2 regions of the Pseudomonas aestiva genome follow, and region 2 is predicted to be linked to the other one. Evidence: predicted binding sites of a transcription regulator. Region 2 holds the regulator's gene; the other holds the start of a gene.

What was found. Region 2 encodes sigma-54, which starts transcription at its own class of promoters, with help from an activator protein. Its sites were predicted from a motif close to ANTGGCATNNANNTTGCTNT; they were not measured.
Region 1: a site for sigma-54 is predicted at 3,557-3,576, ahead of AABM56_RS18485 (pilin). Genes of this name have one in related genera too.

What each region holds. Positions count from the first base shown of each region.
Region 1 is NZ_CP150916.1:3,981,352-3,988,923, forward strand. Features, by position in the region: gene AABM56_RS18470 (A24 family peptidase) at 1-286, opposite strand, end outside; gene AABM56_RS18475 (type II secretion system F family protein) at 286-1,503, opposite strand; gene pilB (type IV-A pilus assembly ATPase PilB) at 1,714-3,408, opposite strand; gene AABM56_RS18485 (pilin) at 3,621-4,055, shown strand; gene AABM56_RS18490 (Wzy polymerase domain-containing protein) at 4,491-5,816, shown strand; gene AABM56_RS18495 (glycosyltransferase family 2 protein) at 5,804-6,715, shown strand; gene AABM56_RS18500 (glycosyltransferase) at 6,712-7,572, shown strand, end outside.
Region 2 is NZ_CP150916.1:1,349,967-1,357,538, reverse strand. Features, by position in the region: gene AABM56_RS06250 (KpsF/GutQ family sugar-phosphate isomerase) at 1-913, shown strand, start outside; gene lptC (LPS export ABC transporter periplasmic protein LptC) at 996-1,568, shown strand; gene lptA (lipopolysaccharide transport periplasmic protein LptA) at 1,555-2,097, shown strand; gene lptB (LPS export ABC transporter ATP-binding protein) at 2,094-2,822, shown strand; gene AABM56_RS06230 (RNA polymerase factor sigma-54) at 2,925-4,424, shown strand; gene raiA (ribosome-associated translation inhibitor RaiA) at 4,516-4,824, shown strand; gene ptsN (PTS IIA-like nitrogen regulatory protein PtsN) at 4,843-5,307, shown strand; gene rapZ (RNase adapter RapZ) at 5,309-6,163, shown strand; gene AABM56_RS06210 (HPr family phosphocarrier protein) at 6,195-6,467, shown strand; gene AABM56_RS06205 (superoxide dismutase) at 6,535-7,149, opposite strand; gene pmbA (metalloprotease PmbA) at 7,374-7,572, opposite strand, start outside.

The DNA of each region.
Region 1 (7,572 bases), 2.4 Mb from region 2:
GACCGCGCAGGAGTAGATAACTCACCACCGGCACGTTTTCCCAGGGCCGCACGGCCCGCTGGCAATGGGGGCAACGCGAGGCAGGCCGAGCCAGATTGAAAGCAGGCCCCACGGGCTCGGCCGGCAGCTCCAGCACCTCACGCGCCTCCGTCTGCCAATCCCGCCTCAGCATCACCGGCAGCCGATAGACCACCACATTGAGAAAGCTGCCCACCAGCAACCCCAGGATCAGCGCGCAAAGCGCCGCGGCCAGAGGCGCGCTGGCTAATAATTCCAGCAGCGCCATCAGACCACCGAGCCGAGCTGGAAGATGGGCAGGTACATGGCAATGATCAGACCACCCACCAGCACCCCGAGGACCGCCATGATCATCGGCTCCATCAGGGTGGTGAGATTGTCGACCATGTTGTCGACTTCGTCCTCATAGAAGGTCGCCACCTTGGACAGCATTTCGTCCAGCGAACCCGACTCCTCACCGATGGCCGTCATCTGGATGGCCATGGACGAGAACACCCCGGTCGTACGCATGGAGAAGTTGAGCTGCATACCGGTGGAGACATCGCCCTTGATCTTCTCCACGGCGTTGCGGAACACTACATTGCCGGTCGCACCCGCCACCGAGTCCAGGGCATCCACCAGCGGAACGCCGGCCGCAAAAGTGGTGGCGAGAGTACGGGCATAACGGGCAATGGCCGACTTGTAGAGAATGGAGCCAATCAACGGAATCTTCAGCAGTCCACGGTCGGTAGCGTCACGGAATTTTTCCGATTTCTTGTAGAAGTGCCGCAGGACGAAGGCCAGCACGAAGAGCCCGCCCAGTACCAGCAGCCACAACTCCTGCAGGACTTCGGAAATGGCGATCACCATCAGGGTGAACGCAGGTAGTTGCGCCCCGAAGCCCTCGAACACCGATTGGAACTGAGGCACCACCTTGATCAGCAGAATGGCCGACACGATTACCGCGACGATGATAACTGCCGCCGGATAGGTCATGGCCTTCTTGATCTTCTTCTTCAGCGCCTCGGTCTTTTCCTTGTAGGTGGCTACCCGATCCAGCAAGGTCTCCAAGGCACCCGATTGCTCACCCGCATCCACCAGATTGCAATAGAGGTCGTCGAAATACTGCGGCTGCTTGCGCAAGGAGTTGGCCAGGCTATTACCTGCGGCAACATCCTGCTTGATGTCGTCGACCATCTTGCGCATGTTGGGATTGTCGAAGCCCTCACCAATGATGTCAAAGGCCTGGAGCAGAGGCACACCTGCGGTCAGCATGGTCGCCAGCTGTCGAGTAAACAGGGCGATATCCATGGGCTTGATCTTCTTGCCCTTGCCGAATAGCGACACCGACTTCTTGCGCACCCGGGTCGGATTGATCCCCTGCTTGCGCAACTGCGCCTTGATCAACGCAGGATTCAGGCCCGTCATCTCGCCCTTCACCTTGGTCCCTTTGCGATCGGTCCCCTCCCAGGTGAAGCTGCCCATCTTGATAGCTTTATCGGCCATGGCCTCGACTCACAAAGACTCGGTCCGCCTTGGCGGACGCGTCAGAAGAATGCTCTATGCAGAGCCGGTTGCGGCTTTAAAGGCAAGCATCGCGCCAAACGTCGACGGCTTTAGCGCTCTGCGACAATCAAGACGCATGGACAGCAACTATCCGACGCACCGCTCTAGTCCCCTTTCCCTCTGGGAGAGGGCTAGGGTGAGGGAAAGTCATTAGTCCTTAGTCACCCGATTGATCTCTTCCAGACTGGTAATCCCCTGCATCGCCTTCACCAGCCCTGACCGCCGCAGATCATTGAAGCCCTCTTTGCGCATCCGCGCCGCGATCTCGATGGAGTTGCCCTCCTCCATGATCATTTGCTGCAACGCTGGCGTGACCTTCACCACCTCATAGATCCCCACTCGCCCGCGATAACCCGCATTGCAGTCCTCGCAGCCGATGGGCTGGTAAAGGGTAAAACTGCCGATCTCTTCCTCGCGGAAGCCTTCGGCCAATAGGGCCTCACGCGGCACCTCATGAACTCTCTTGCACTTGTTGCACAGCTTGCGCGCCAAGCGCTGGGCGATGATCAGATTGACCGAGGTCGCCAGATTGAAGGCGGGCACCCCCATGTTACGTAGACGCGTCAAGGTTTCCGCCGCGCTGTTGGTGTGCAGGGTCGACATCACCATGTGACCGGTCTGGGCCGCCTTGATGGCGATCTCTGCCGTTTCCAGATCGCGGATCTCACCCACCATGATCACGTCAGGATCCTGACGCAGGAAGGCGCGTAGTGCCTGGGAGAAGTCGAGTCCCTGCCGCGGGTTGACGTTGACCTGGTTGATGCCTTCCAGGTTGATCTCCACCGGGTCTTCCGCCGTGGAAATATTGATGTCTTCGGTATTGAGGATGTTAAGGCCGGTATAGAGGGATACGGTCTTCCCCGAACCGGTTGGTCCGGTCACCAGGATCATCCCCTGCGGCTGCTTGAGTGCCTGCAGATAGAGCTCCTTCTGCACATCCTCATAGCCCAGGGCATCGATCCCCATCTGGGCGCTGGAGGAATCCAGAATCCGCATCACGATCTTCTCGCCCCAGAGGGTGGGCAGGGTGTTCACCCGGAAGTCGATGGACTTGGTCTTGGAGACCTTTAGCTTGACCCGGCCATCCTGGGGTTTGCGCCGCTCGGAGATATCCATATTGGACATCACCTTGAGCCGCGCCGAGATCCGCGACACCAGCTGCACCGGCGGCCGCGCCGCCTCGTGCAAGACGCCATCGGTACGGAAGCGCACCCGGTACATCTTTTCATAGGGTTCGAAGTGCAGGTCGGAGGACCCCTTCTTGATGGCATCGAGCAGCATCTTGTTGACGAACTTCACCACGGGCGCATCGTCGGCGTCGGTACCCGCAACGGCTTCCTGAGGCCGTTCTCCTCCCTCAGCTTCCAGATCGAGATCGAGATCGGACAACTCCAGCCCACCGGTTCCCGTATCGAGGTATCGCTCGATGGCCTGATGTAGCTTGTCATCTTCGACCAGCACGACCTCCACCGCCAGCTTGCTGCCAAAGGAAACATCATTGATGGCCTGCTGGTTGGTAGGATCGGAAAGCGCGATGAAAAGCTTGTTGCCTCTTTTGCTCAAAGGCAGGAAATGATGCTGCTGCATCAGCTTCTCGTTGACGATGTCCTTGGGCAGCTGCTCCTTGTCGATAGCCGCCAGATCGAGAAAGGGCACCCCGAACTCCTGGGCAGCAAGCTCCGCCAAGGGCCGGCTCTGCACCAATCGCTGCTGCACGAGATAGGTGACCAGCGGCACCTTGGCTTGCTTGGCCTTGACCACCGCCTGCTGGGCAGCCGCCTCCGCCAGCAACTGCGCATCCACCAGTTGCCGCGCCAGTCCCGACAGCATCACCGTCTCGTTCATCGTTGATTACCCAAGCCTGCGTTAGCTGGCCTTATAGCACCCCCCTGCCCCGCCCGCAAAATGGCGCCAGACCACTGACATTTTTTGTCATGACCTGCCCCTTTGTTGACGCCATCGACAGAGAAAGCGTGCTGGAGTAGGCATTTTTTTTGGCACGGCCTATGCTTTGGTACTGACAGGCATGTTGGCCTGAACCAACCCGGAGATTTTGAATGAATGCTCAGAAAGGCTTTACTTTGATCGAGCTGATGATCGTGGTAGCGATCATCGGCATTTTGGCGGCGGTGGCAATTCCTGCCTACCAAGACTACACAGTTCGCGCTAGGGTCTCTGAAGGCCTTAGCCTGGCTTCGCCCGCTAGGCTTGCAGTAGCTGAGAATGCTGCAAATGGCGCTTCTAGTTTGGCACAGGGCTGGTCGGCTCCGCCCGCAACTACTAACGTCAGCTCTGTTTCTGTTGCAAGTGATACAGGCGTTATTAGTATTGTTACTACCTCTCGCGCAGGAAACGTCACCTTGACCTTGACGCCTAAATCTAGTGGTGCAGCTTTGAGCTCTGGAACTGTTCCGCCGGGTGCAATTACGTGGGTTTGCGCAGTGAGCGATGCTACAAAGGCGAAATACGTCCCCTCCGAATGCCGCGGCTAATCAATAGAGATTGAAAAAGGCCGAAAGGCCTTTTTTAATATTTCGATGAAAAAATACAGCCTATCAGCTCTTTTATCTTTCGGGATCGCTTCGATACCCTTCATAAACCCCATACATTTGTACCCCGATGGCGACTTTACAAGTCAAATATTAGCATTTACGCTCTCCGTCGGACTAGTATCGTATTCGACATACAAGCATGGCAAGATTTACTTCTCCACAACACCTCTATTATTATTTTATCTATTACTTGCCATACTATTAAATCCAAAGATAAACGAATACTCTTATTCGTCCGTATTGGTTATCTTTGCGGCGACCCTCCTTTCGGCGACTATCCAGAGTGAATCTAAAGAACCGATAATATGGGGATTGATAGCTGGGACAATCCTCAACTGCGTGGCGGGCTACATCCAGCTTTTCAACCTCACCGAAATGGTAAAGCCCTACGTTTTCTGGGAGCCTAACAACCCTAACGCAACCATTTACGGAAACATTGCACAAAGAAATCTATTTACTTCCTACATTTTTATAGGACTACTTTGTGCTATACATATCTACTCAAACGAGAGCACTACAAAAAACCGGTATATTCTAGTCACATTATTACTTCTAATATCCCCCCTATTGGCATTTTCCGCATCAAGGTCAATCTTCTTATATCTAGCAGCTTCGATAATTTTGATATTTATATTTTCTAGAACGGGACGGCCAACAGACTACTCTCGGCGCTTCCTAAAAGTACTGTTTTATTCGCTGGCAACCTTATTAGCCTGCCAAGTACTAGCAACTGTATTTGCCAACCAAGAAACAGGCATGAAGCGACTTGCCGGCGGAGACGCCATTCGTGTGGCCGAGTGGCAAAAATCCCTAAGCATAATATTGAATAATCTCCCGTGGGGAACAGGCTGGGGAAATTATGCGCACTATAGTTTTCTGGAGCAACTAAAGGAATCTAACTCAGCACAAAACATCACCTGGACCCACTCACACAATATAGTGATAAACTTATTAAGCGAATTAGGCATAGCAGCAGCTCCAGCACTAGTCGGCCTAGCACTAATTAGCATTCAACTAACAAGATCACTAAAAAACACCAAGAAAGACTATTTCTCAGTGCTTTCAGTTATCACACTGGCGCTACACAGCCTATTGGAATACCCTCTTTGGTATACGCACTTCCTCATATTAGTAGTCGCGATAATTGGCTCTTCCAATCTAAAAAGAACCGAAATCCCATTGACGAAAATTACACAAACAGTAATATGCGGAGCTTGTTTATCGCTACTAACGCTCTCCATTATCACGTCATTCAAATACTCTTATTTAGTAGAAAACACCTACAAATCATCAGATCAACTTTCAAATATAGAAAAAACGGCAAACTTTACTCGCATAGCTGCCAACCCGGCTTTGAGCTTCGCCGCTGATCTTTCGAATCTAAACTTCTTACCAATAGCTAGCGGCAATTTACGCCTTTGTCTTATTTATCGAATGGCAAAATCGCTCCCCACCTACACGCTACTTGATAAGTTGGCAATTGAGCTTTACACGGCAGAAGAAAACAAACTCGCACAAAGTGTCGTTAATAGCCGCTACAAAGCATACCCAACCGAAAGCGAAGAAGTATTCCTCGAAGACATAAAAGGTTTTTCGGAAAAAGATCAAAAAGCAATCAAAAAAGACATAGCCTCCGCAAAGGAAAACAAGCCCGAGGAAACCCTTTATAAATTTGAGGAAATACGCTCGTGCTCGAACTAGAAGAAAAAGAGCTCTCTGGGATACTAGCAATAATAGTTACATACAATCCAGAAACGCTTAAGCTAGATGCATTGTTACTTGAACTAGAGCGCTCAAAAATAAGCACCCTTGTAATTGATAATGGCAGCGCGATAAAACCAGTTATAGATAGCCAAACGTTTGCATTCATAGAAAACGAAAAAAACGCAGGTTTAGCAGCAGCTCAAAACCAAGGATTGAAATATGCAAAATCTAGAAAATTTGAGAACGTCTTACTCTTAGATCAAGACAGTTTTATCTCCAAAAGCACAATCGAAAATTTACTTAATGACTTAAAGCTCATTTCTCCTCACTATAATATTGCTGCAATTGCCCCACTTTATAGAGGTAGACAGCACAACAATAAATATGCCAATCATATAAAAGTATCTAAATATGGTTTTTTAGTAAAAACAAGAGCAAAAAAAGCATCGAAACCTAGAGAGGTAGATCTTTTAATATCATCTGGAAAAGTAATTCCTACAAAAGTTTTTGATACAGTGGGAATGATGAACGAAGCGCTTTTTATAGATTACGTCGACACCGAATGGTGCTTTAGAGCAAAAAACAAAGGCTTTCATCTATTTAGCTCAACACGCTGTGAAATGACTCATACCATAGGCGAGAGCTCCACTAGCTTTCTGGGATTCACCATCCCGATACATTCGCCTGAACGAAGATACTATAGGGCACGAAACTCAATAATTTTACTTGGCTTACCGCACATACCCACCGCAATTGCGCTAAGGGAAATTGCCGCATGTATATTTCATCACGCATTCTTTTTTTTATACAAGAACGACAAAAAGAAATACATAAGATCATTATTTGCGGGATTCATGGATGGCATTAAAACGCTGCAAGGGCCTACGAAAAAATGAACGCAAAATTCGCTATATTGCTAGCAGCGAAAAATGGAGAAGAATGGATATCAGAACAAATAGCTAGCATCCTTGCACAAAAAGACATTGACCTACATATATATATAAATATTGATAAATCAGACGACAATACCGAAAAGATTATTGCCGAAGCAACGAAATTTCAAAAAAATATAACTATACTTAATGAAAGAAAAAGCTTTGGTAGTGCAGCTAAAAGCTTTTACCATTTGCTAGAAAAGATACCGCTTCACCAATACGACTACCTTTGCTTTTCAGATCAAGATGACATCTGGTCAGAAAACAAGCTTATTACTGCCTATAAAAAAATAAGAGACGGTAACTACCTCGGATACTCGAGCAATGTAACTGCGTTCTGGGAAAACGGCAGGAAAGTTTCGATAAAAAAATCACAGCCTCAAAAGAAATGGGATTATCTATTTGAGTCAGCCGGCCCTGGTTGCACGTACGTGATATCCAAATTCCTAGCAGAAAGTTTTCTAGAGTTCTTCAAAAATCATCGCAGCGAAATATTGAGCATAGACGTTCATGACTGGACAATATATGCCTTCTCAAGATCAAGAAACTTCAGATGGCTGATTGATGAGAATGACTCCTTTGTATTATATCGCCAACATGAATACAATGCACTTGGCGCTAATTTAGGAATAAAAGCGGCTAGGAAGCGGATCAAACAAATCAAGGAAGGTATATATAGCAAAAAGGTTCTAAAACTAGTCGCTCTTTTTCAGCCAAAACTTATCCCAAGTATAAAACACCATGACGACGGCAGAATAAAAAAATCTTTTATCTTAAAAAACTTTTTAAACTTGAGAAGACGCAGAAAAGACCAAGTA
Region 2 (7,572 bases):
CGTGGCCGCCCTGGGCGAACGCATCGACGAAAGCTTTGCCGCCGCCTGTCGCCACCTGCTCGCCTGCCGTGGGCGCATCGTGGTCCTGGGCATGGGCAAATCCGGGCATGTCGGCAACAAGATCGCCGCGACCCTGGCCAGCACCGGCAGTCCGGCCTTCTTCGTACACCCGGCCGAAGCCAGCCATGGCGACATGGGCATGATCACCCGCGATGACGTCATCATCGCCATCTCCCAGTCGGGCACCTCCAGCGAGATCCTGACCCTGCTGCCGCTGATCAAGCGCCTCGGCGTCCCGCTGATCAGCTTCGCCGGCAATCCCGCCTCGCCGCTGGCAAAAGCTGCGGACGTCAACCTGGATACCAGCGTCGCCACCGAGGCCTGCCCGCTCAATCTGGCACCCACCTCCTCCACCACCGTAGCCCTGGTGCTGGGCGACGCCCTGGCCATCGCCCTGCTCGAGGCCCGTGGCTTCACCGCCGAGGATTTCGCCTTTTCCCATCCGGGCGGCGCCCTGGGTCGGCGCCTGCTGCTGAAGGTGGAAAACGTCATGCATGCCGGCGTCGACCTGCCGCAGGTCAGCGAAGACACCCTGGTTTCCGATGCCCTGCTGGAGATGTCGCGCAAGGGACTGGGCATGACCAGCGTGCTCGGCACCGATGGTCGTCTGGCCGGCATCTTCACCGACGGCGATCTGCGTCGCGCCCTGGATCGCGGCATCGACGTGCGCACCACGGCGATCGCAACCGTGATGACCCGCGGAGGTCGAACCGCCAGGGCGCAGATGCTCGCCGCCGAGGCGCTGAAGATCATGGAAGAGCACAAGATCAACGCGCTGGTGGTGATCGATGACGAGCACCGGCCGATCGGCGCCCTCAACATGGGTGACCTGCTACGCGCCGGGGTGCTGTAGGCCGGGTTATACTGCCCGACTAATACGCCGCAATCTCGTGTTCAACCCGCCGCCCCTGGTGCGGCCCACCACAGGTACCCTCATGTTTCGCAGCTTGCGCCGCCCCGTGCTGTTGGTCCTGATCGCCGCCGCGCTCATCGCGATCGGCTACTGGAACATCCTGCCGCAGCGCTTCGTCGATGCTCCGGCCTCGTCGACCCCGCAAGACAGCGCCATCGACGGCTATGCCCTCAATACCCGGACGATCCAGTATCGCCTGGACGGCAAGATCCAGTACGAACTCAAGGCGGAGCGCAGCGAACACGTCAAGGCGACCGACGTCACCCTGGTGACCCGGCCCGACATGCTGGCCTTTCGCGGCACCGACTATCCCTGGCACATTCGCAGTGCCCGCGCCGAGGTCGCCCCCGGTGGCAGTCAGGCGGAGCTGATCGATGACGTGCGCGTCGAGCGTACCGATGAAAAAGGCCGCCCGGTGGTGTTGACCACCACCCGCATGACCGTCTTTCCTGACAAACAATATGCGCAAACCGAGCAAGCCGTTAGAATCGAGGCCGCCAATGGGGTGACCACGGCCAATGGCATGAAAGCGTATCTAGAAGACGGCAGAATGCTCCTGCTGTCCAACGTAAGAGGCCAGCATGAGGTTCGTTAAAACCCTCCCCTTCCTGTTCACCCTCGGCGCCACCTTTGGCAGTGCCGCGGCTTGGGCCCTGCCGACCGATCGCACCCAGCCGATCCGCGTGCAGGCCGACAGCGCCGAGCTCGACGACAAGCAGGGCGTGGCCGTGTACCGCGGAGACGTGGTCATCACCCAGGGCAGCATGAAGATCACCGGCAACACGGTGACCTTGACCCAGGACAATCAGGGCAACATCAAGGTCGCCACCGCAGTGGGCAAACCGGCCTACTACGAGCAGAAGCCTTCGGCGGACAAGGACATCGTCAAGGCCTATGGTCTGACGATCCAGTATTTCGCCCAGGAAAATCGCATCATCCTGATCGACCAGGCCAAGGTGGTCCAACAGGGCAACACCTTCGAAGGCGAGAAGATCGTCTATGATACCCAGCGCCAGATCGTCAACGCCGGGCGCGCCAACGGTAGCAAGGTCACCACGCCGCGGCCGCGCATCGACATGGTCATCCAGCCCAAGGATCAGCAGCAGTCGGGGCAGGGACAATGACGGTCACGCTCAAAGCCCAGCATCTGGCCAAGAGCTACAAGGGTCGTCAGGTCGTTCGCGACGTCAGCGTCAGCATCGACAGCGGCCAGATCGTCGGCCTGCTCGGTCCGAACGGCGCCGGCAAGACCACCTGTTTCTACATGATCGTCGGCCTGGTCAAGGCCGATCAGGGTCGCGTGCTGATCGACGATCAGGATGTCACCGCCCTGCCCATGCATGGCCGGGCCCGCGCCGGGATCGGCTACCTGCCGCAGGAAGCCTCGATCTTTCGCAAGCTGACCGTGGCCGACAACATCCTCGGCATCCTGGAAACCCGCAAGGATCTGGACAAGGCCGGTCGCCTGCGCGAACTGGAAAGCCTGCTGCAGGAATTCCACATCACCCATATCCGCGACAATCGCGGCATGAGCCTGTCGGGTGGCGAAAGACGTCGCGTCGAGATCGCTCGCGCCCTGGCCACCGCACCCAAGTTCATCCTGCTGGACGAACCCTTCGCTGGCGTGGACCCCATCTCGGTGGGCGACATCAAGCAGATCATTCGCCACCTCAAGGCCAAGGGCATCGGTGTGCTCATCACCGACCACAATGTCCGGGAAACCCTGACCATCTGCGAAACGGCCTACATCGTCAACGACGGCCAGCTCATCGCCGAGGGTACCGCCGAGGAAGTCCTCGCCAACGATCTGGTCAAGGAAGTCTATCTGGGCCACGAATTCCGCCTCTAGGCAAACCCGGGGAAACAAGGCATATAATTTGCTAACGCTCGCAGGGTTCGCGAGGTTCGGTGGCGCTGTTCGCGTCGGTAGACAAGGTGTATTTCCGCAGCCATGAAACCATCGCTAGTCCTCAAGATGGGCCAGCAGCTGACGATGACGCCGCAGCTGCAACAAGCCATACGTCTGCTTCAGCTCTCGACGCTCGACTTGCAGCAGGAAATCCAGGAAGCCCTGGAATCCAATCCGATGCTGGAACGCCAGGAAGAAGGTGAAGACTTCGACCAGAGCGAAGCCTCGAGCGAAGGCGATGAGAGCTCGGGCGCGGGCAACCTGGAAACCACCTTCAAGGAAACCTCGGTCGCCGTCAACGAGATGGCCGACGACTCCGAATGGAGCGAGCGTATTCCCAGCGACAGCGAGCTGCCGGTCGATACCGCCTGGGAAGACATCTACCAGACCAGCGCCAGCAGCCTGCCCAGCAATGACGACGACGAGTGGGACTTCACCACCCGCACCTCGGCGGGCGAGAGCCTGCAGACCCACCTGCTCTGGCAACTCAACCTGGCGCCCATGTCGGATCTCGATCGCCTGATCGCCGTGGCGATCATCGACGGCATCGACACCGACGGCTATCTGCAGGAAAGCCTCGAAGACATCCATGCCTCGCTGGATCCCGAGCTGGAAGTCGATCTCGATGAAGTCGAGGTGGTGCTCAGACGCGTCCAGCAATTCGAGCCGGCCGGCGTCGCCGCCCGCAATCTGCGCGAATGCCTGCTGATCCAGCTGGCCCAGCTACCGGCCAATCTCCCCCTGCTCGGCGAGGCCAGGCGCCTGGTCAGTGACTATCTCGATCTGCTCGGCAGCCGCGACTATGCGCAGCTGATGCGGCGCATGAAGATCAAGGAAGACGAGCTCAAGCCCGTCATCGAACTGATCCAGACCCTGCATCCGCGCCCCGGCTCGCAGATCGAATCCGGCGAAGCCGAATACGTGGTGCCGGACGTCATCGTCCGCAAGCACAACGAGCGCTGGCTGGTGGAGCTCAATCAGGAAGCCGTGCCGCGTCTGCGGGTCAATCCCCAGTACGCCGGCTTCGTCAAGCGCGCCGACAGCAGCGCCGACAACACCTACATGCGCAACCAGCTGCAGGAAGCGCGCTGGTTCATCAAGAGCCTGCAGAGCCGCAACGAGACCCTGATGAAGGTGGCGACCCAGATCGTCGAGCACCAGCGCGGTTTTCTCGAATACGGTGAAGAGGCGATGAAGCCGCTGGTCCTGCATGACATCGCCGAGGCGGTGGGCATGCATGAGTCGACCATCTCCCGGGTGACCACCCAGAAGTTCATGCACACCCCGCGTGGCATCTACGAACTCAAGTATTTCTTCTCCAGCCACGTCAGCACCGCCGAGGGGGGCGAATGCTCCTCCACCGCGATCCGCGCGATCATCAAGAAATTGGTGGCGGCGGAAAACGCGAAAAAGCCGTTGAGTGACAGCAAGATCGCTGGTTTACTGGAATCGCAAGGTATACAAGTCGCTCGTCGCACGGTGGCTAAGTATCGGGAATCCCTGGGTATCGCTCCGTCCAGCGAACGCAAGCGTCTCATCTGACGCGTCCTGATGTGTGACCGTGCTTCGTTCGATCCTTGTCATGTCGGCGAGCAGCTTCGCCGATCGCAGCCCGGCAATAAGGAGAAGCGGTATGCAAGTCAACATCAGTGGCCATCAGCTTGAAGTGACAGAAGCCCTGCGTGACTACATCGGCGAGAAACTCGCCCGCCTCGAACGGCACTTCGACCGTATCACCAACGTCCAGGTCATCCTGGAAGTGGACAAGCTCAAGCAGAAAGCCGAAGCCACCCTGCACGTCGCCGGCGCCGCGGTGGTTGCCAATGCCGAGCACGACGACATGTATGCCGCCATCGATCTCCTGGCCGACAAGCTCGACCGTCAACTGATTAAACACAAGGAAAAATCGATCGAACGCCAGCAGGGCGTCGGCGTCCGCTGAGGTTTCGATCGCCGCTTTATGATCAGACTCGAAAACATCCTGACCCCCGGCCGCACCCAGACGGGTGCGCCGGGTGGCAGCAAAGCCGCTGTACTGGAACGCATTGCCGAACTGGCCGCGCAGGAACTGCCCGGCCACGACGCGGCGCACATCCATGAATGCCTGATGGCGCGCGAGCGCCTGGGCTCGACCGGTTTCGGCAATGGCATTGCCATTCCCCACTGCCGCCTGGCGGGTCTGCAACAACCGCTGTGCGTGCTCTTCCACCTGCAGCAACCGGTGGACTTCGATTCCCTGGACGGCGCTCCGGTAGACCTGGTGTTCGTCCTGCTGGTCCCAGAAGCCGCCACCGAGCAGCACCTCACCCTGCTGCGCCAGATCGCCGGCATCCTCGATCGCGCCGACATCCGCGAGCGGCTGCGCAAGGCCAGGGATAGCCAGGCGCTCTATCAGATCGTCGTCGAGGCCCAGAGCGGACACTGACATGCACCTCATCATCGTGAGCGGACGTTCCGGGTCGGGCAAGAGTACGGCGCTCAACGTGCTTGAGGACAATGGCTTCTATTGCATCGACAACCTGCCGGCCAGTCTGCTGCCCGATCTGGCCCAGCATGCGCTGACCGACATGGAGCGCCCCCAGCCCAAGGTCGCCCTATCCATCGATGCGCGCAACCTGCCCAGTCAGTTGCAACGCTTTCCCGAATTGCTCGAACAGGTGCGCAGTCGCAACATCCGATGCGACGTCCTCTACCTGGATGCCGATGACCAGGCGCTGCTCAAGCGCTTTTCCGAGACGCGCCGCCGGCATCCGCTGTCGAACCAGGAAAGGTCCCTGGCCGAAGCTATCCATGACGAGCAGGTGCTGCTGTCGCCCATCGCCGACCTGTCCGACCTGAAGATCGACACCACCCACCTGAATCTCTATCAGCTGCGTGACATCCTCAAGTTGCGCCTGCTGAACGCGCCGGAGCCCGGTACCGCCTACCTGGTGGAATCCTTTGGCTTCAAGCGCGGGCTGCCGGTGGACGCGGACATGGTGTTCGATGTGCGCTTCCTGCCCAATCCCTACTGGAAACCGGACCTGCGCGACTTTTCCGGACTGGATGCGCCGGTACGCGACTATCTCGAGCAACAGCCCGAGGTAGAGACCCTGTACAATGACATCCGCGATTACCTGGTGAAGTGGCTGCCGCGTTTTGCCGCCAACAACAGGTCCTATGTGACCGTGGCCATTGGCTGTACCGGTGGTCACCACCGTTCGGTCTATCTGGCCGATCGCCTGGGTCGCGAACTCAAAGACCTGCTCAAGAACGTCCAGATTCGTCACCGCGATCTCTGACGCCCGTTTTGTTTCGACAAGGACAGACTCAATGCCTGCCCAACAGATCACCATCATCAACAAGCTGGGCCTGCACGCCCGTGCGGCTGCCAAGTTCGTCGGCGTGGCCGGCCGCTATCCTGCCAGCATTCGTGTCGGCCGCAGTGGCGAGCCGCCCGTGGATGGCAAGAGCATCATGGCGGTCATGATGCTGGCCGCTGGCAAGGGCACGGTGCTGCAACTGGAAACCGAGGGTGAACAGAGCGACGAGGCCATGCGCGCCCTGGTCGAGCTGATCAACAACTACTTCGACGAAGGTGAGTGATCGGCCCTCCTCCAGCATCGCCCAATAAAAAAGCCGCCCGAGGGCGGCTTTTTTATTGGGCGTCGACTCAGGCGTTCAGCGCCGCTTCGTAGCGACGGGTCACTTCCGGCCAGTTGATGACGTTGAAGAAGGCGCCAATGTACTCGGGACGGCGGTTCTGGTAGCGCAGGTAGTAGGCGTGCTCCCAGACGTCCAGGCCGAGGATCGGGGTGTTGCCGGTCATCAGCGGGCTGTCCTGGTTACCGGTGCTCTCGACCACCAGCTTCTTCTCGGGGGTGACGCTCAGCCAGGCCCAGCCACTGCCGAAGCGGGTCAGGGCAGCCTTGGTGAAGGCTTCCTTGAAGGCATCGAAGCCGCCCAGCTGGGACTCGATGGCTTCGGCCAGGGCGCCTTCGGGCTTGCCACCGGCGTTGGGGGCCATCACGGTCCAGAACAGGCTGTGGTTGGCATGGCCGCCACCGTTGTTCTGCACGGCGCCGCGCTTGTCCTGGGGCAGCTTGTCCAGCTGGCGAACCACGTCTTCGGCCGACAGGTTGGCGAACTCGGTGCCTTCCAGCGCCGCGTTCAGGTTGTTGATGTAGGTCTGGTGATGCTTGGTATGGTGGATTTCCATGGTCTGGGCATCGACGTGCGGTTCCAGCGCGTCGTAGGCGTAGGGCAGCTGAGGCAGAGTATGCGGCATGCGGATTGTCTCCATGGTGGCTTTGGTAAGGACCCATTGCCCTTGGGCGATGGGGTGTACGGCTGGTGCGCCACGGCGCACCGTCTGAAGCCTGGGCCGTCCGGTCAGCAGATTCGACCGCACGGCTATGTCCTAGTGCATTGCTAGGATACTAACGAGTAACGGGGTAGGCTGTCTCCCGTTCGACAGGATTTTCCTTTCCACGACGTCTGCGGTGACCTGCACTAGCTGCCCGCCAGGGTCATGCCATCGATCAACACCGAGCCGGTGCGCAGACTGCCGCGGCGTTCCACGTCGCTGCCCACCGCCAGGATCTGGCGGAACATGTCGCCCAGCCGCCCGGCGATGGTGACCTCCTGGACCGGAAACTGGATCTCGCCATTCTCGACCCAGAAGCCGCCTGCGCCACGGGAATAGTCGCCG